4 regions of the Virgibacillus sp. LDC1 genome follow, and region 4 is predicted to be linked to each of the others. Evidence: predicted binding sites of a transcription regulator. Region 4 holds the regulator's gene; each other region holds the start of a gene.
The links. Region 4 encodes Rex, which represses fermentation and respiration genes when NADH is low (regulators of the CRP and FNR family bind a similar motif). Its sites were predicted from a motif close to TTGTGAAATATTTCACAA; they were not measured.
Positions count from the first base shown of each region.

Region 1: a site for Rex is predicted at 3,567-3,584, ahead of ric (iron-sulfur cluster repair di-iron protein). Genes of this name have one in related genera too.
Region 2: a site for Rex is predicted at 1,123-1,140, ahead of nadA (quinolinate synthase NadA). Genes of this name have one in related genera too.
Region 3: a site for Rex is predicted at 3,964-3,981, ahead of qoxA (cytochrome aa3 quinol oxidase subunit II). Genes of this name have one in related genera too.

Region 1 covers NZ_JAOXLZ010000001.1:1,469,310-1,474,488, reverse strand. The annotation lists gene OHJ21_RS06720 (response regulator transcription factor) at 1-171, shown strand, start outside; gene OHJ21_RS06715 (methyl-accepting chemotaxis protein) at 338-1,207, opposite strand; gene yfmT (benzaldehyde dehydrogenase) at 1,226-2,680, opposite strand; gene ric (iron-sulfur cluster repair di-iron protein) at 2,839-3,537, opposite strand; gene ilvD (dihydroxy-acid dehydratase) at 3,784-5,179, opposite strand, start outside.
Region 2 covers NZ_JAOXLZ010000011.1:13,709-18,887, reverse strand. The annotation lists gene ftsH (ATP-dependent zinc metalloprotease FtsH) at 1-986, shown strand, start outside; gene nadA (quinolinate synthase NadA) at 1,216-2,154, shown strand; gene nadB (L-aspartate oxidase) at 2,193-3,809, shown strand; gene nadC (carboxylating nicotinate-nucleotide diphosphorylase) at 3,799-4,674, shown strand; gene OHJ21_RS32605 (type III pantothenate kinase) at 4,671-5,179, shown strand, end outside.
Region 3 covers NZ_JAOXLZ010000001.1:1,037,755-1,042,933, reverse strand. The annotation lists gene OHJ21_RS04930 (ABC transporter permease) at 1-781, opposite strand, end outside; gene OHJ21_RS04925 (ABC transporter ATP-binding protein) at 798-1,730, opposite strand; gene OHJ21_RS04920 (response regulator) at 1,920-2,552, opposite strand; gene OHJ21_RS04915 (sensor histidine kinase) at 2,549-3,496, opposite strand; gene qoxA (cytochrome aa3 quinol oxidase subunit II) at 4,202-5,179, shown strand, end outside.
Region 4 covers NZ_JAOXLZ010000001.1:745,330-750,508, forward strand. The annotation lists gene OHJ21_RS03550 (hypothetical protein) at 1-195, shown strand, start outside; gene dinG (ATP-dependent DNA helicase DinG) at 367-3,243, shown strand; gene OHJ21_RS03560 (redox-sensing transcriptional repressor Rex) at 3,306-3,971, shown strand; gene OHJ21_RS03565 (amidohydrolase) at 3,946-5,179, shown strand, end outside.

The DNA.
Region 1 (5,179 bases), 720 kb from region 4:
TGCGACGGTTATAAACGCAAGGACATCGCTGGCATACTCCATATCAGTGAGCGTACGGTCTCCAATCATTTGCAGCATACATTCGAAAAGCTGGAAGTCTCCTCCTCGCTGGAAGCCGTTTCGAAAGGAATTCAGCTGGGTTACATTCAGCCCATTTTCAGGACACACTAAAGCGGGTCAGGGATTATGACGCGTATAATACGGGTAACCGTGTTGTGACATGTATTGTTACAGCATACCTAACAAAAAGCAGAAATACATCATCGATGTATTTCTGCTTTTCTGCTTTATTGGCGCCTGTATATAAAGTTAAAGTATAAGAGGAGTTTCTGATTTTCTATTGCTTGTTTTCTTTGGCATACAGGCTTTCTTCAGCAACCTGCGCTAGCTCCTCTGCTTTGATACTAATCTCATGGATCGTTGCCGAGAATTCCTGGATCGTCCTTGACTGGGTATCGGTTAGGGTATGGATATCGGAAAAAGCATGATTCAACCGCTGCAAAAATTCCTGAATGTTCTTCGTAATGCCATTAATCTGATCCACGTTCTCTTTGGAGCTTGTCGCTAACTTCCGAATCTCATCGGCAACAACCGAGAAGCCCCTTCCGACTTCCCCCGCTCTTGCCGCTTCGATCGAAGCATTAAGACCTAGCATGCTGCTCTGATCCGAAATCTCCTTAACAACGCTGGAGATCTTCCCAATCTGCTGCGCGCTGGAGCTGACGTCCGTCATTTGGTTCGTTACGTCGGTTACACGTTCGGTCAGGTGAGCAATCGATTGGCTGATATCTTCAATGGACGCGGTGGTCTGTTCGACAATTGCGGAAAAACTCTCGGCCATCTCAAACAGCGCATTCGCTTTTTCAAGACTTGTCCCCATGCCGACACCGCCGATAACCCTGCCCTGTTCGTCGTGCAGCGGGATCGCGCGTGCAGCTAGCGGAAATCCGAACAGTTCTTTCGGAACGACAGCCGATAAAGGTGTATTGTTTCGAATCGCATTGGTGACAATATCGCCCTCAACCAGCGGGTCTCCCGGGCTAACATTCAGCGAGAAGGTTTTGCCCGGAATATTAATGATCAGCTTCTCCGTATCATAAATGCCGATCGTGATGTCATCATTCGTTAGACTTTTCAGCAATGGAGCTACCTTTACAAAAGCACGGATCAGCTCATGCTGTGTTTGCTCTTCAGTCACATTATTCATGCCTATCTCCCCCAACCCTTAATACGGGAATTTCCTTTGTCCGTAATGAACCGATATCCATTTCATGGTCGTAAATTCATCCAGGCTCCATTGCCCATTCAGACGACCCAACCCCGACTGCTTCTCTCCGCCAAATGCTACAATCGGCTCGTCGTTAATCGTGACATCATTGACATGGATCATGCCTGTATGGACCTTCTTTGCCATTTCAACCCCACGTTCAAGATTGGAGGTGTGAATAGCCCCGCTGAGCCCAAAACGCGTGTCGTTGGCGATTGCGATTCCTTCCTCTTCCGTTTCGAACGGAATGATACAAACAACCGGGCCGAACAATTCCTCTTGTGCTACCTCCATATCCGGTTTCACATTGACGAGGACGGTAGGCTCCACCATTCTGCCGGTGATATTCCCTCGCACCAGTGGAACTGCGCCTTGCTCGATGCCCTTCTCAATCAGCTTCTGCAGTGTCTCTGCCTGCCGATTGTTGATGACGGGTCCGATAATAGTCTGCGGATCGCTCGGATCACCTGTTGTCAAGGTAGAAACCTTCGCTTTGTATTGATCTAAAAACTCCTGATAGATCGATTTCTGTACAAGAATCCGATTGGCCGACATACAGATCTGGCCTTGATGCGTGAATCTGCTGAACGTTGCCGCTTGTACCGCGTAATCGATATCAGCATCTTCCAGGATAATGAACGCGCTGTTCCCGCCGAGCTCCAGCAGCGGCTTTTTAAAGTGCTTGACGGCCAGCTGGCCAATATGGCTTCCGACCTTGGTAGAACCCGTGAACGAAATGATTCTCGGAATCGGATGCTCGACGAATGCATCGCCAATCTCCTTGATATCTGTTACCACAACATTCAACAGGCCCTTCGGTATACCCGCTTCTTCGAAAATCTTGCCGATCAGGGTTCCGCCCGTAATCGGCGAATCCTCATGCGGCTTCAGCACGACGCCGTTGCCGGCACCCAGTGCAGGGGCGACGGACTTCATGGACAAGAAGAAAGGGAAGTTAAACGGACTGATAACCCCAACCACGCCAGCCGGAATCCGATACAGGCGGTTCTCCTTGCCATCCTCTGTGGAAGGTAAAATCTTTCCCTCCATTCTAAGGGGGAACGTAGCCGCTTCCTTAATCATATTTTTCACAAGACCGATCTCGAATGCCGCCTTCAGACGCGTTCCGCCCAGCTCCTGAACAATAATGGACGAAATCTCTTCCTCATGCGATTCAATATATTTAACAGCATTTTCAAGGATATCGCGTTTATGGTAAGGATTAACCTTGTCCCATTCCAGCTTAGCTTGATAGGCAGCTTGATAGGCATCATCGATGTCTGTAACGCTCGCGATTTGAAATGCGGTAATGACCTCATCATTATATGGATTAATGTCCGGCAGCGTTTTACCGCTCTTGCCGTCTCGCCATTGCCCGCCTATGAATTGCTTTCCTAATTTCGAATAATCCATATGAACCCTCCCGTGTCGAATAATTCCAACTAATCTATATAATTATCGACTAAATACAGGTAATTGTTAAGTGAATTTTCTTTGATCTCTTCTCCCTATCAGAGCATGGCAATGAAATACCCCTTCCTCACCTAGTGAAGAAGGGGTATTAATCAAAGCTATACCGCTTGGCGCAACCGCTCAAACAATATGTTGTTTTCCAGATGGATATGCTCGAAGGTATCCTTTTCCAGCATAGCTAACCGTTGAAAGACCAGCCGATACGTTCCGCAGGCATCAGCCGGAAGCTCGAAATCGGATGTTACGTCCCGCAGCTCCTGCAGCAAGCTGCCGGCATGAGCATGTTCATGTTCCAGTTCGGACACATGCGGCTTAAGCTCTGCTGCCGCTTGGTGGCTGGGGTCTGCTACAAACTTCAAAATGAGCGGGAATACAAGCTCGTCCTCGTCCTTCGTATGCTCCAACAGCTCCTTTTTCAATTCCGAGAAGAGCTCCTGCACTCGAAGAAGCTCGGGGTGATGCTCTCCATGCACACGGGCCAATTTCGTGACATATGGCGTTAATGCCGGTAATTCATCACGCAGGAAGGCATGATGTTTTTGTTGGATGTGATCAATCAATTCGGATTCCTTCAGTGAAGCAGGACGGCTTTCCTGGTAATTGGCAAACTTGCTCTCCACGGACCAAACTTCCTCCAGGACGGCGGCTGGATCCAAAGAACGCTGCTTGGCCGCCTCTTCCAAAGGCACCTGGCCACCGCAACAGAAATCGATGCGGAGGGATCGAAATAAATCCGCGGTTTGCGGGATGGATGTTACGATATCGGATATTTGGCTCTGAAGCGTGAATGAACTCATATTCAAACCTCCCTAGACTAAATACGTGTTTGTGAACTTTTTCACTCTTACAACTCAAGTATAAGAAACTCCCATCCCCGCATATGTGATTGCAGTCATACTGAAATGTAACACTATGTGAACGATAGTATCGAAAGGATTACGGGAATCCGATAAGAAATCGTCGGGGAGGGCCCAATGCCACAAGCTCCTGCGAAATCGCAAGAGCTTGTTAAGCTACAGCCATATATCAGGCCGTGCATTCCCTTATTCTGCAGAGTCAGTAACCGCACCTTTAGATGCTGAGGACACTAATCGTGCATATTTGTATAATACGCCCGTGGAAACCTTGAGTGGAGGCTGGTGCCATGCTTGTGCCCTTGCAGCCAATTCGGAATCCGGTACGTCGAACGTCATTTCTTGCGTTTCGCTGTCGATGGTGATCATGTCTCCATTCCTCAGCAGCGCGATCGGCCCTCCTACCTGTGCTTCAGGCGACACGTGACCGACGACGAACCCATGCGAGCCGCCAGAGAACCTCCCGTCCGTTATCAGCGCAACCTCCCCGCCGAGACCCTTTCCTACAATGAGGGCCGTTACCGACAGCATCTCCGGCATACCCGGTCCGCCCTTAGGACCGCAATAACGAATGACTAACACGTCGCCCTTGCGTATTTCATCTCTCAGGATCGCTTCGGTTGCCTCCTCCTCGCTGTCATACACCTTGGCCGGTCCGACAAAACGCAGCTTTTTCAGACCCGACATTTTGGCAACCGCACCTTCAGGTGCAAGATTACCTCTTAACACAACCAATGGCCCATTCGGCTTCAGCGGCTTATCGATGGGGCGAATGATTTCCTGGCTGCCCCGTAACGGCGCTGCTTCCGCCAGATTCTCCGCCAATGTTTTACCAGTGACCGTCAGACAATCGCCATGCAAAAGTCCCTCGGCGAGCAATAATTTCATGACACCCGGTATGCCGCCGACTTCGTTTAAGTCCTGCATGGCATGTCGTCCGCTGGGCTTCAGATCTGCGAGGTGGGGAACACGCAAACGGATTCGCTCGAAATCGTCTAACGTCAAATCAACGCCTACCGAATGAGCAATGGCAAGCAAATGCAGGAACGCGTTGGTTGAACCGCCCAAAGCCATGACGACCGTTATCGCATTCTCAAATGCCTTTATAGTCATAATGTCTTTGGGATAGATTTCATGCTCCAGCAGCGATATGACCTGCCTTCCAGCCGCAGCGCATTCCGCTGCTTTGTCAGGTGAAATAGCCGGCGTGGAGGAGGAACCGGGCAGGCTCATCCCCATGGCTTCTGCCGCCGCGGCCATCGTATTGGCTGTATACATGCCCCCGCAAGAGCCCGGTCCCGGGCAGACGCTGCATTCCACCTTATGGAGCTGATCGTCCGTCATTTTTCCGTCATGATATTGCCCGACCGCTTCGAAAGCCGTGACGATATCCACGTTCTTACCTTCGAGCTTCCCGGGTTGTATCGTGCCGCCGTAAACGTAAACCGCAGGAAGATTCATCCGTCCGATCGCCATCAGGCAGGCGGGCGTATTCTTGTCGCAACCGCCGATCGCCACAAGACCATCGAAACGTTCGGCCCCCGTTACAATCTCAATCGAATCCGCGATGGCTTCACGGCTGGGC
Region 2 (5,179 bases), on a different contig from region 4:
TCGCCAAACGTACAACCGGTTTTACAGGCGCTGATCTGGAGAATCTCCTGAACGAGGCTGCCTTGCTTGCGGCTCGCCGCAACCGTAAAGATATCTCCATGCGAGAAGTGGATGAGGCGATTGACCGTGTTATCGTCGGTACGGAGAAACGCAGCCGCGTGATCAGTGACCGCGAGAAACGCATCGTAGCTTACCATGAAGCAGGCCACACGATTGTGGGTTATTTCCTCGAGCATGCGGATACGGTGCATAAGGTAACGATTATTCCTCGTGGCCGTGCCGGTGGATATGTCATTATGATGCCGAAGGAAGATCGGATGCTCGTGACGAAGCAGGAGTTGCTGGATCGCGTAACCGGTTTGCTTGGCGGGCGTGTTGCTGAGGAGCTGTTCATCGGTGAAATCGGGACCGGCGCTTACAGTGACTTCCAACAAGCGACAGGCATTATCCGCAGCATGGTTGTGGAATACGGTATGAGTGAGAAGCTCGGACCGATGCAGTTCGGTACATCCCAAGGACAAGTGTTCCTGGGACGTGATATCGGACATGAGCAGAACTATAGTGATCAAATCGCTTATGAGATCGATCAGGAAATGCAGCGATTCATTAATGATTGCTATGAGAAATGTAAAGAGATCCTGAATAAGCATGCCAAAGAGGTTCACCTGATTGCGAACACGCTCCTCGAGATGGAAACGCTGGAGCTTGAGCAAATCAAGAATCTCATTGAGACCGGATCAGCTGAAGGCAACGGCAGTGGCGACGGTGAAGGAGAAGGTTCTTCCGAGAATGGTGAACCGATCATCGACAACATTGGCGACGTGAAAGTTCGCATCCAAGGGAAAGAAGACGGCGAGCAGCCGACTTCCACGGAAGAAATTCCGAATAACCCGATGGATTCGAATGATCCAGGGCCAGAGCGCAAAGATTCCGAGCGCAAGGATCCTCCAGGCGGATCGGACAACGGTAATAGCAGCTTAACGTAATATTCGCTGATAAAAGCTCGAATACCGAATAAAATTGAAGAACCGGAGAACGATAATTCGTTTTCCGGTTCTTTTTGTGCTTTCTATCACATTGACAGGGGGCAGAATGAACGTGTACATTAGTTGTTAAATAAGGATGCGCATCCTTTCACAAAGGTGGAAACCATCCTGAAAGTCACATGGTCATCAGCGGCGAACCGCCGGACTATACAAAGGGAGAGGGTCGATCATGGAAGCTTTGGCACTGGAGCGTAAGGCAGAACAGAACCGTGAACTGCGTGAGCGATTAATGCAATTGAAGAAGGAACGTAACGCAATCATTTTGGCACATTATTATCAACGGGATGAAATACAAGAGGTCGCTGATTTCCGGGGGGATTCCTTCCTGCTCGCGCAGAAGGCAGCACAAACGGATGCCGAGGTTATCGTATTTTGCGGTGTGCATTTTATGGGCGAGAGCGCCAAAATCCTGGCTCCGGGCAAGACGGTTCTTATACCGGATGAGCGGGCCGGTTGCCCAATGGCGGATATGGTGAACGTTGACGGACTGCGAAAGTTGAAAGCGCAGCATCCGAATGCAAAAGTGGTCACGTACATCAATTCATCGGCTGAGATCAAAGCCGAAACGGATATCTGCTGTACTTCATCCAATGCCGTGAAAGTGATTCAGTCGGTGGATTCGGATGAAATTATATGGGTACCTGATAAAAACCTGGGACATTATGTTCAGCAGCATACCGACAAGAAGCTCATTATCTGGGAAGGGTACTGTAACACGCATGACATGCTGACGGTGAAGGATGTCGTCGAGATGAAGGCTAAATATCCTCATGCTGAATTTGTGGTGCATCCGGAATGCCGTCCAGAGGTTGTTGCGATGGGGGATTTTGTAGGGAGTACCACCGCCATTCTAGAGTATTGCAAAAATTCATCTGCCAAGGAGTTTATCGTGGGCACGGAGGACGGAACCGGTTATCAGCTTCGATTGGATAGCCCGGATAAATCGTTCCACTTCGCTACGAAATTCCTGGTGTGTCCGAATATGAAAGTGAATAACCTCAAAAAACTGGTTAAAGCGTTGGAAACGATGAAGCCGCAAATTTATGTGCCGCCGATCGTTGCAGAGAAAGCCAGAACTTCATTAGAGCGCATGTTACAAGTTAAGTAGCATGCGCTACTCTTTCGTGAAAAGACAGGTGAGGTATCGTGATACCGCAGTATTTAATTGATTTTGAGCTGAACGATCTTCCGGTTGTCCAGACGGATGTCATCGTGATCGGTTCAGGCATTGCGGGTTTATATACGGCGATCATGGCAAGTGCGACTCAGAATGTACTGCTGATTACGAAAAAATCGCTGCTCGAAAGCAACACGCGTTATGCGCAGGGAGGGATTGCAGCCGTAACAGCTGAGGATGACTCTCCGGCCTACCACCGTCAGGACACCCTCCTGGCAGGGGCGGGTCTATGTTCATCTGCCGCGGTGGATGTGCTTGTAAACGAGGGTCCGGTCGGCGTTCAAGAGCTGATTCGACTCGGTACGATGTTTGATGTGGAGAATGGCGAGCTCGCACTGACCCAAGAAGGCGCCCACAGTCACCGCCGGATCCTTCATGCCAACGGGGATGCTACCGGGTATGAAATTGTGCGTGCCCTTTCCATTCAGGTTGAAATGCTTCACAATATAGAGGTGTGGGACGATCATTTTGTCATTGACCTGATTACCGAGCAGGGAGAGTGTCATGGCGCTTTGGTACAAATGCCGGACGGAAAACGGGTATTCGTACGTGGACGGGCGACGGTTATGTGTGCCGGCGGCGCCGGCCAATTGTACCGGTATACAACCAATCCGGAGGTTGCTACAGCGGATGGCGTTGCCATGGCTTACCGGGCAGGCGCAGAAATTCGGGATATGGAGTTTATTCAGTTCCACCCGACGGCGCTTAGCTATCCGGGTGCGCCCCGATTCCTTATATCAGAGGCGGTTCGCGGTGAAGGTGCTGTTCTTCGGAATATACGAGGAGAACGGTTCATGCCCAAATACCATGATTTGCTGGAGCTGGCGCCGCGGGATATTGTTGCACGGGCCATTGTCAGTGAGATGGAAGCAACGGGGTCTACCTTTGTTTATCTGGATATTACCCATGAGTCGCCGGAGATGGTCAAACATCGATTCCCAACGATTTATGAAACCTGCATGCAGTATGGACTCGATTTATCCTCAGATTGGATTCCGGTCTCCCCGGCAGCGCATTATATGATGGGGGGCATTAAAACCAGTCTGCACGGCGAGAGCAGCGTGAAGCGTTTATTTGCTTGCGGAGAGGTATCGTCTACCGGTGTCCACGGGGCGAACCGTTTGGCCAGCAATTCGCTGTCGGAGGCGATTGTGTACGGCAGCCGTATTGTTGAACGTATTAAGAGCCTGCCGGAACCCTCAGGAGATCCACTTCATGTATCATTCCATCTCGGTCGCAAGGACGCTCCGTCCCAGGCGATGGTGGAAAAACGCTTGAAGCTTCAGAAGGTGATGGTACGTTATGCAGGACTTCGGAGAAATCGGGATACTCTATTAAGAGCAGCGGAAGAGCTCGGCCGTCAGCTGCCATTGTTCCATTCGGTTCTCTCCAAGCGTGAGGAATACGAGTTTGCCAACATGCTCACAGCATCCCTGCTCGTGGTTCAAGGTGCGCTGGGTCGTGAAGAAAGCCGGGGAGCCCACTACCGTGAGGATTTCCCGGAGCGGAATGACAGCGTATGGCAGAAACATATTGTCCATACACGGGATCAAGAAATGACGGAGGAATTAAGCGATGATGTTTAACGGATACAACGATGGCCTACTCCAGAGTATACGGACTTGGCTGCAGGAGGATATTGGGTCGGGGGATATCACCACCCTCACCACCATTGAGCCGGGTCATGAATCCAAGGGCGTTATTCATGCCAAGGAGGCGGGAATCGTGGCAGGGATGCCGGTAGCAGAGCTGGTATTCGAAACGGTTGATCCGTCGCTGACGTTTACGGCATTGGTTCGTGATGGGGACGAGGTTGAAAAGGGGACGGTTATCGCCGAAGTGGAAGGCAGCACTCACCGTATTTTGACAGGCGAGCGTCTCGCTTTGAATTTGCTTCAGCGTCTTTCGGGTATTGCAACAAGAACACGTTCTTTTGTTGATGTACTTGAGGGATTGCCGACAAGATTGGTGGACACCCGCAAAACGACACCAGGCCACCGAATGCTGGAGAAGTATGCCGTTCGGGTTGGCGGCGGGGCGAACCATCGGTTCGGTCTGTACGATGCCGTTATGATCAAGGATAATCACATTAAGGGCGCAGGCGGCATCGCGCAAGCGGTCAGCCGGGCAAGAGCCCATATTCCACATACCATGACTATAGAAGTTGAAACTGAGAGCTTGGCGCAGGTGGAGGAAGCACTGGCTGCAGGCGCAGATATTATTATGCTGGATAACATGAGTCATGACATAATGGCGGAGTCTGTTCGAAGAATCAAGGCCAAGGCTCCTCATGTTCGCGTCGAAGCCTCGGGGAACGTGACGCTGGAGACCGTACGCGGGATTGCCGAGACCGGGGTCGATGTGATATCCGTTGGACGGCTGACTTATTCTTTCCATAGTCTCGATATCAGTCTGGATCTGAATGCGAAGAAAGGAGGGACAGAAGGTTGATTCTGGTTGTGGATGTAGGGAATACCAACATTGTATTGGGTGTGTATCAGGGAAAGAAGCTGCTGCATGATTTTCGAATCAGTACATCGCGTCAGTCTACCGTGGATGAATACGGTGTATTGATTCACAATTTGTTTCAAATGTCCAATATATTGGTAAGCCAAATAGAAGGTGTTATTGTTTCTTCCGTAGTTCCTCCTCTTGTACGTGTGGTCGAGGAGATGTGCAATAAATATATTGGCAAAGCGCCCCTGATCGTAGGACCGGGGATCAAAACGGGACTTAATCTGCGGTATGAGAATCCGCGCGAGGTTGGCGCTGACCGGATCGTGAATGCAGTTGCAGCCGTCGAGCAGTACGGGGGGCCGCTGATTGTGGTGGATTTCGGTACGGCGACGACGTTTGATTGCATCGATGAGGCAGGCAATTATCTTGGCGGAGTGATTGTGCCTGGTATTGGCATTGCCACGGAGGCTCTTGTACAGCGTGCTTCCAAACTTCCTCG
Region 3 (5,179 bases), 290 kb from region 4:
GGAGACGCATAAATACCATCTCACGCTTTTCCGTGATCGATTTGGACGCCGTTGTTGTGGAGACGGACAGCGCAAAAAATATACTGACCGCCAGTGCGTAATATTGGAACGAGGTGATCATGTCCACACCTTCGATTTGTTCCAATCCGCCGACAGGGCTGTTCGCCAGTGCAAGCTCGCCCTCCCCCTTGCTTTCCTGTCCTTCCATTCCGCTGTCCAGCGCAGCCTGATAATTAACGGCACCTAAAAATCCATCCAGCATATTTTGCAGAATATTCACTTTCATCGAATTCTCTAGCGCCGTTAAAGTCAGAACCGCACCGTCCCCCTCATGCAGGAGAAGCTTGTTAAGTGCACCCAGCGTATATGCCTCAGGAATGGTTATGATGGCCTCCACTTTCTCTTCCTTCAGCTGTACTTGGGCAGTCTGGTCATCCAATGCAGCAACTTGAAGAAATTCTTCAACCTCATCGTCACCGAACATATTCATTAATAGGGCTTCCGGTTGGAAATTCGCGGCTGCTTTACTCAGTTCGTTCTTCTCTTCCGTACTGATCGACATATTCTTTAGGCTTTCTTGAAAGGCATGGACTCCCTCTTCATGTCGATCCTTCACGACCAATGCGACGCTCATCTCAAGGGATTCATTCGAATTCTCTACCCAATTCGGCAAGGCAAATCCGAGAACCAGGATTAGCGCTAATGGCATAAACAAAGCAATCAGCATCTCTTTCCGGTCTCTCCAATAGACGAGAAAGTCTTTTTTGAAAAATACGCCCAAACGTCCGTCCCTCCTCTCAATCCCGAAGCTTGCGGCCGGTCAAATGAAGAAATACATCCTCGAGACTTGGCGACTGGATATGAATATTCTGAATCTGTACCCCAAGGCGTTCCGCAGTCTGCACGATCCCGGACAGAATGTAACTGTTCTTCATGACAATGAGCTTCAGGCCATGTTCCGTCTCCTCAACCTGCCTGACGCTTTCAATGGATCGAAGCTCCTCGGCCAGCTCCGGATTTGGGCGATTCAGCTGGATGATCAGCGTATCCTCACCGGACAAGATGTGCTGCAGCTCCTCCTTCGTGCCTGAAGCGATAATCCGCCCGTGATCCATGATGTACATCCGGCTGCACAGCTGCTCTACCTCTTCCATGTAATGGCTTGTGTACAGTACCGTTGTCCCATTGTCCCGGTTTAAACGCCGGACGGTTTCAAGAATATGATTGCGGGACTGCGGATCAATGCCTACGGTCGGTTCATCCATGATGACGATTTGCGGATCATGCAGCAGAGCAGCTGCGATATTGATCCTCCTCTTCATGCCTCCGGAATAGGTTCTAATTAACTCCTTCTGGCGATCCCGAAGGCCGACCGTCTCAAGCAGCTCCTGAATTTTTATCTCCAATTCCTTTCCGTTCAATCCATATACGCGCCCGAAAAATTTAAGGTTTTCATACGAGGTCAATTCCTCATACAAGGCAATTTCCTGAGGCACCACGCCTAATACGGTGCGAATGTCCTGCGGATGCTTAAGCACGCTTTTGCCGTTCAGGCGTACATCGCCGCCCGTCGGTTTCAGCAAGGATGATATCATGGAGATGGTTGTCGATTTCCCGGCGCCGTTCGGACCGATCAATCCGACGGATTCCCCCCGGTCCAGATACAGGCTGACTTCCTCCACAGCAGTCTTGCCCTTAAACACTTTTCGAAGTTCTACGGTTTCCAGCATCATGTCTCCCCCCGTTCTCGATATGAACACCTAAGCTGTCTTGGTGCCCTTCGTTCATATCGTCCACAGCTACAAGTGTATATGCAAAAAGGCAGTGCCATCACTGCCCTCGGTCATTGCTTTGATTCCGAACCATGACTTCCGTCATGTTAGATTCGGATTTAACAGGGTATCGCCTTCTCTCGCGAATCAAACCACATTGTGCCGTATGGCATAAATCGCCAGCTGCGTCCGGTCTCTTACATCAAGTTTGTCCATAATCTGGCTGACGTGATTCTTGACCGTTCCGATCGACAAACCCAGCTCGTCTGCGATTTCGCGGTTGCTGCGCCCTTCCCCTACCAGACGTATGATGGACAGCTCCCGCGGGGTAATCGAAGCATCAACGACGGGTGCTTTCTTCTCTTCCAGAAGTTTAGGAATCACCTTGGCCGCCACATCCTCCTGGAGCGACAACCCGCCGCTCAAGCAGCTTCGAATCGAGCGAATCAACGCCTCCGGCTCCGCCTCCTTCAGCATGTACCCGCTAGCCCCGCTCTTTAGCGCCTCGACCGCATACTGGTCGTCGTTAAACGTCGTCAGCATCAGCACTTTCGTCTTTGGCCATCGTGAACGTATGATGCGAGCAGCCTCCAATCCGTTCATCTCCGGCATTCGGATATCCAGCACAACGACGTCAAAGATATGGTTTTCGCATAATGCTACAGCCTCTTTGCCGTTGCCAGCTTCACCGGCAACCAGCATATCCGAATCGCTTTCGATCATCATCTTCAGACCTTGACGAACCATGGCCTGATCCTCTGCCAATAATATACGTATCAGCGGACTCCCTCCTCTATGAACTTGGACATGAATAACGTTCCGCGAACGATAAATTGGTTGTCGTACTGAGAGATTTGAAGCTCGCCCCCAGCCTCTTCCATTCGCTCTCGCATCGCTTTTAAACCATAGCCCTCCCGGTATGTATCGCGTCTCCGGTGATACGGATTGCTTACCTCAAAACGAAATATCCCGCCTCCAGGCGCTTCAAACATGATATGCACTTCTCGAGTGCTCCCATGCTTCATCGCATTGGTCATGGCTTCCTGAACCGCACGGTATACCGCAATGGATTGGATATTGTTTAAAGGCACAGTAAGTGCTCCATGCCGCGCCGTTAGCGTTACGCGCATAAAGCTCTCGGATTCCAAGCGCCGGAGAAGTCCAATGATCGCGGGCAGTCCGCTGGTCTCCTGCTGTTTCATGGATTTCACCGCATTCCTGGTCTCCTCCAGACTTTCCTTGGCAAGGGCTTTGAGCCCCTTCAGAACCTCGGCGGTTTCCCCGTCTGCCTGCATCCGGTGCATCTCCAGCTGCATGAGCAGCGCCGTTAATTTATGCCCGACGGAGTCATGGATATCGCGCCCGACCTGAGCCCGCTCCTCCTGCCTCGCATGCTGCTCGTCCGTTATAAGACGACGTTTCATATTACGGTATTCACTGAGCAGCGTTTCATTTCGAACAACCGATTCTTCATAACGGGACCAGGTGGTGCGAAACAGGGTAAGAGCAATCGCGAGAATAACAGAGTAAAGCGCGAGAAACAGCCATGGTAATCCGGAGTATCCTAACAAGCCGGGTGCGATGGCACCTGCGGTCAGGACTAATCCTATGCAGGCGGCATGAACGGCGGAGAGCCGATACACGGCTTTTCCCGCAAGAATGGAATAAACCAGCAGAATATACGGGTCAGTTGCATTCGTAGTGGTAGGCCATAAGGAGATCACGGAACATATTGACGCAATGAGCAGTGTGATAAATAGCATTGCAGGCTTGGCGCGGTATAACGGCGATAAAAAAAAGCCAGTGAAGAAAATGGCGCTGCTCCCCAATCTCCAAGGCAATTGATCCGGATTAACATGCTGGAGTACTGGAATGAAGGCGCATAGCCAGCTTAAAAGAAGAAATAAAAACCATATCCAGAACGACCGCACATGCTCTCCTCTCTTTCCTATCAAGAGTTTCACAATTTACAATAAAAAATACCGTTCCAAATTTTAGTTATATCATATCACAAGCCTATTCGATACTTTTGGGGAAATAAGTAAATTGGAAATAAAAAATCGCTTCGATATTATTGTGAAAAAATATACATACAGGCCTAAACCCTTATCAATACTGGGATTTATTCGACAAGCTCAGAGGGCAATCACAGCGAAAAACAGGCCTAAAATTGTGACGAAACTGGTAACTCTCGTGAAAGTTTGAACAATGTATGAACTGCCCCGAAACCGCGCCACTACAATGATTTCGCTCACAACCATCCCCTTTTGTAACAATTTGAACACATAAAATTACATACATTGACACGAATATGGATTTATCTGTTAATTATACAAGTTTATGTGTTTTGCAAAGCCGACCGGAACTTTCTACTATAGATGTGTCAGTAACATTGAATCGAACGAACGTTTCAAGGAAAGGGGTACATCATGAACAAAAGAGGGCCGTTATTTGCATTGTTTTTAGGCTTTACCTTGCTCTTATCGGGATGCAGCTCGCTCACGGTATTAGATCCCAAAGGACCGGCTGCCAGAACCCTATCCGATACAATCATATTCTCCATTCTCATGATGGTCGGAATTCTAGCGGTAGTTTACGCGCTCTATATCTACATGCTCACCAAATACCGAGCCAAGAAATCCAACGAAGGTTACGAACCGCCTCATGAAGAGGGTAACAAATGGCTGGAGATTCTGTGGACTGCCATACCGATCCTGATCGTTGCCGTGCTATCGGTCGTAACCGTCAAAACGACGGTGGCCGTCGAGAACGTGCCGGAAGGTTATGAGAACCAAGAGCCTTTGGTCATTTACGCTTCCTCTTCGAACTGGAAATGGCATTTCAGCTATCCGGAAGAAGGAATTGAGACCGTCAATTACGTCAACATTCCAACCAATCGTCCGATTGAGTTCAGACTGTATTCATTCGGTCCGATCACGAGCTTCTGGATCCCTCAGCTTCACGGGCAGAAGTACGCGATGAGCGACATGATCACGAAGCTGAACATGGTGGCCGACGTACCGGGTTCCATGATGGGCCGTAACGCGAACTTCAACGGCGAAGGCTTTGCCCATATGGAGTTCGAAGCCCTTGCCATGACCTCGGCCGAGTACGATGAGTGGGTTAAGGATGTAAAGGACACCGCGCCTGAACTGAAGGAAGACGAGTTCAAGAAGCTTCTGGACACCGCGCATGTCGGACGAATGACCTTCTCCAACACGCATCTGGATTTCAGCCCGCCGCCATCCGAAGACCATCACCATGGCGGTGATGTCAACGGCAATGAGGAGCATCAGGACCATAAAGACGTCCACCCGGATCCTGCAACAACGGAAGAAACGGAATTTGACAGCGAAACGAACGTGGATCCAAACGAACCGCTGCCGAACTTCCCGGCTGAAGAAAGC
Region 4 (5,179 bases):
AAGATGCGGGCGATGATCTACAATGCGCTGGGTTGCATCGAGGTGTTGAATGGACAACAAGGGAAAGCCGAGGAGCATTTCGCACTGGCGATCCACAGCGACCCGACGCTTCCTGACCCCATTATCAATTTGGAGGTCTGCAAGCAGAATCGCGGTGAGCTCCAGTACGGCAGCCAATTGATCTCTTTGCTGTAGAAATCAAGCCCAAACAAGAAGCGATGCCAGAGCTCATCCCTGAGACTTTGGTATCGCTTTTTGCCGTATGGAGCGGAGGGGGAGAACGCGGGGATTTTTTACCCGGAATGTTCAAAACCCGCAACTTCTGGTATGCTGTTAATTAGTCTGGAGGAAAGGGATTTTATCGAAATGAAATTTGCCGTATTGGATTTTGAAACCACGGGCAACCAGTCAGCAGATGAGATCATTCAGGTTGGACTGGCCATCATCGAAGAGGATCGAAGCATCTCCCGCGTATACGGCACCTATGTCAATCCCGGGATTCCGATCCCTCCTTTTATTACCGGTTTGACCGGCATTTCCGACAGTGATGTAGCGAATGCTCCTTCATTGGAAGAAATGATGATGGAACTAGTGCCCATGCTCGACGATGTCGTATTGGTTGGGCATAATGTCGCTTTTGATTTTAACTTTTTGCAAAATGCACTCGATCGCTGCGGCTATTTACCGTTCAGCGGCCGAATTCTAGATACGATGCACTTCTTAAAAATATGTTTTCCCTCGCTGCCTTCTTATCAGCTCGGGATGGTGTCCTCTCATTTCGGCCTGGAGCATGACCGTCCGCATCAGGCGGACAGCGATGCGCTTGCCACAGCCTATGCGCTGCTGAAATGCCTGGAGGAGATCGATGAGCTTCCTCTTCTTACCGTACAGCGGTTAAGCGACCTGTTTGCGGACGAGGACAGCGACTTGGCCTGGTTCTTTGACGGCATCCGTGCTGACAGGGAACTCCAGGCTGTACAAGCCGGAGACACCCATACGTACTATCGTCAATTCGCCCTGGCAGTTGACGATTGGAACGATATTGCGCCCGTCAGGGATGAGACGGAGCCCAATCCCTTGGCCGATGTAAGCTTCGAGCAATACATGAATGATGTACGTGAACGCCTGAAGGAAACGCTGCCTCATTACGAGAGCAGGGATGCCCAGGACATGATGTTCCAGGAAGTGATGCAGGCACTCGATAACAATAAACATTTATTAATCGAGGCCGGCACGGGAACAGGCAAATCCCTCGGGTATTTGCTGCCGTCGATTTATCAAAGCGTGAAGCAGGAACAGAAGGTTATGGTGAGCACGCATACGATCAACCTTCAAGAACAGCTGCGTGACCGGGATATTCCCCTGCTCACCCAGGTTGTTCCTTTTCCGTTTAAAGCGGCTATTTTCAAGGGAAGAGGCCATTATTTGTGTTTGAGAAAATTTGAACATAAAATAAATAGAAGAGATTTTCATTCACCGAAGGAAGATGTGATCACCGCGGCGCAGATGCTGGTCTGGCTGACCCAGACGGAGAACGGGGATGATGAGGAGCTGAACCTTGGCGGCCGCGGAGGGGATTTCTGGGAGACCATCTCCAGCGATTCGGATTCCTGTCTTGGCCGTGCCTGCCCATGGTTCCGCAAATGCTACTATCACAGAGCCAAGCATGAAGCGGGCATCGCGGATGTTGTCATTACGAACCATTCGAAGCTGTTCACCGACGTAAAAGCGAATCACCAGCTGCTTCCGAGTTATGAGCGTCTCGTCATCGACGAAGCGCATCATTTGGAGGATGTCGCCGGCAAGCACCTTGGCTTGCAGATGAAATATTTTTCGGTTGTCCATACGCTAACCCGTATGTACAAAGACAGCCGCAGCGGTCAGCTCCCGGCTCTTCGCCAGCTGCTGCAAGTTTCATCCCATGAGAAGGCTGTCGAGTGGTCTTCCATCATAGATCGGATTTATCCGGATCTGATCACCGTAAAAGAGAATTGGGATCGACTCAGCGATCAATTGTTCGGACTGCTTCCGGAACGCGGAGATGCATCTCCAGGAGACGCCGGTCAATTCTCGCTTCGCTTATCGCCTCTTAAGAAGCCGAAGGATTGGGATTCGCTTGCCGAGCTGGAACATCAAATTCATGTGATACTGGGCGATGTCGTACGCAAGGGTGACAAGCTGATCGCCGAAATGAAGGAAGATCTCGACGATTACAGTGCCGACAGTCTGTTAACAGACCTATCGGGTCTGTTTAAGGACCTGGCCGCACACCGCGAGGACCTGAGGTCCTTCATGGCCCTGAATGATGAAGGCACGGTATACTGGATGGAGGCTAACGGCAATTTCCGCGGGAAATCGCTGCAACTTTATGCGGTGCCTGTCGATGTAAGCACCCACTTGAAGGAATTGTTTTTTGACAAGAAACAAAGCGTGATCCTGACGTCGGCGACCTTGTCGGTGGACAAATCGTTCCAGTTCATGATCGAGAATTTGGGTCTACAGGAAGCGGCAGATAGCGGCAACCTGAACACGGTTCTGCTGCCGTCCCCGTTTAATTACAGGGAGCAGGCTCTCCTTGTCGTGCCGCGCGATTTTCCGAGCGTGAAGGGCTCGGTCGGGGATGCACTCTTTGTGAATACACTAGTGCAATCATTGGCCGATACGGCAATCGCTACGCATGGACGTATGCTTGTCCTGTTCACCTCGTACCGGATGCTGCGTCAGGTGCATGAGCCCTTGAAGGAGGCGCTGGCATCCAGCGATATTACCGTACTGGGACAAGGGATGGATGGAACCAGCCGTACCAAGTTAATCCGGAGATTCCAGGATAGCAGCGCCTCGGTTCTGCTGGGTACCAGCTCCTTCTGGGAAGGGGTTGACATACCCGGTGAGGCGCTCACTTGCCTTGCGATCGTCCGGCTGCCGTTCCAGCCGCCGAATCACCCTTTGGTTGAAGCCAAGAGCGAATTGCTGCAGCAGCAGAAGAAGAACCCCTTCATGAAGCTTTCGGTTCCGCAAGCCGTCATTCGCTTCAAACAGGGATTTGGCCGACTGGTACGGACAGCGCAAGACAAGGGGATTGTCATCGTGTACGATACCCGGGTCATTGAATCCTATTACGGAAAATATTTCCTATATTCCTTGCCGGGACCAAAGATGGAGCACATGCCGACCGAGGGGATTGTTCCCCGAATTTCGGAATGGCTGCAGGAAGAGGCAGGCGTAGAGAACCAAGCTGAATAAAGTGAAACCATGAACGATCACATTGAAATGTAGTTATTAACCTATTATTAGGGGGAGCATGCATGAAATCGGAAAAAATTTCGGAAGCCGTGGTCCGCAGATTACCTGTATACTTGCGCTATTTGAATGAGCTTCAGAAAAGGGAGGTCTCCACGGTTTCCTCCCAGGAACTGGGACAAAAACTGGACCTCAATCCTGCTCAAATTCGTAAGGACCTAGCGTATTTCGGTGATTTTGGACGGAAAGGGATCGGATATGACGTATCTTATCTGATCGAGAAAATTCGCCAGATTCTAAAGCTGGACCAGAAGATCAATGTCGCATTGATTGGGGCCGGTAATCTTGGACATGCATTATCAAATTACAATGCATTTCTGAAGGACAATATGAAGATTGTGGCGGTTTTCGATTCGTATTCTCCCAAAGTTGGTATGAAAATAAACAATTTGGTTGTACAGCCGATGGAGGAACTGGAGAAGACGGTTCATGAGTACGGCATTCGTATCGGGATTATCACCGTTCCGGATTTTGAAGCGCAAAATGTAGCGAATCAGCTTATCGCCGCAGGCATCGAGGCTATTCTGAATTTTGCGCCGACCATCCTGAAAGCTCCATCCCATATCCGGATTCATACGGCTGATTTTACTACGGATTTGCAAAGTTTGGCCTATTATTTGGATAACGGTAAGGAGGATACAGCACATGACGACAACGAAGTGGATGGTTAAAAACGGAACGTTTGCGGTACTAGAGAAAGGAAGGTCCGTGCTACGCGGATATATGGTTGTGGAGAATGACCGGATAACCTACCTGGGTGAAGAAGAGCCAACCGTCCAAGAGGGAACAGAAATTATCGACGGAACCCATCTGTTTTTCCTGCCTGGATTGGTGAACACGCACGGACATGCGGCGATGTCGCTTCTCCGCGGTTATGGCGACGATCTGGCACTGCAGGTATGGCTTCAGGAAAAAATGTGGCCTATGGAAGCCAAATTCACGGCCGACGATGTTTACTGGGGAACCTCACTCTCCGTGCTTGAGATGATCAAAGGCGGAACCACGACGTTTGTGGATATGTATGATCATATGGATCAGGTTGCAAATGTTGTGCAGGACTCAGGAATGCGCGGCGTACTGACACGCGGTGTCATCGGATTATGTCCGCCTGAGGTGCAGCAGCAGAAGCTGGATGAGGCGGTTGCATTCGCGAAAGACTGGCATGGCAAGGCGGACGGAAGAATTACGACGATGATCTCGCCGCATGCACCTTACACATGCCCGCCGGATTTCATCGAGAAATTCGTTCAGGCATCCCATGATCTGAATCTGCCTTTGCATACGCATATGTCCGAAACGGAAACGGAAGTCGCTCAGAATGTAAATGATTACGGACTCCGCCCTGTTGCCCATTTGGAGAAGCTTGGCATGTTTTCCCGTCCAACGCTGCTTGCGCATGCCGTCCATCTGACCGATGAAGAAATCGAAATCCTGGCTAAGCATCAAGTGATGGTGTCGCATAATCCAGGCAGCAATCTGAAGCTTGCCAGCGGCATCGCTCGCGTGCCTGCACTACTGAAAGCCGGGGTCACCGTGTCTTTGGGTACCGATGGACCTGCGAGCAATAATAATCTGGATATGTTTGAAGAGATGCGCCTGGCGGCACTGATCCATAAAGGAGTAAGCGGGGATCCAACCGCGATTCCTGCATCCGAAGCGCTTCGGATGGGTACAGAGTATGGTGCCAAGTCAGCTTTCCTTGCGGATATCGGTACGCTTGCGGTAGGAATGAAGGCAGATATGATCGCACTGAACACGGATCAGGCGCACTTCCTTCCGAAGACGGATTATATTTCTCATGCTATCTACTCCGCCAGTGCGAAGGATGTTGAGCATGTATGGGTTGACGGTAAGCAGGTCGTGAAGAATGGCGCGAGCC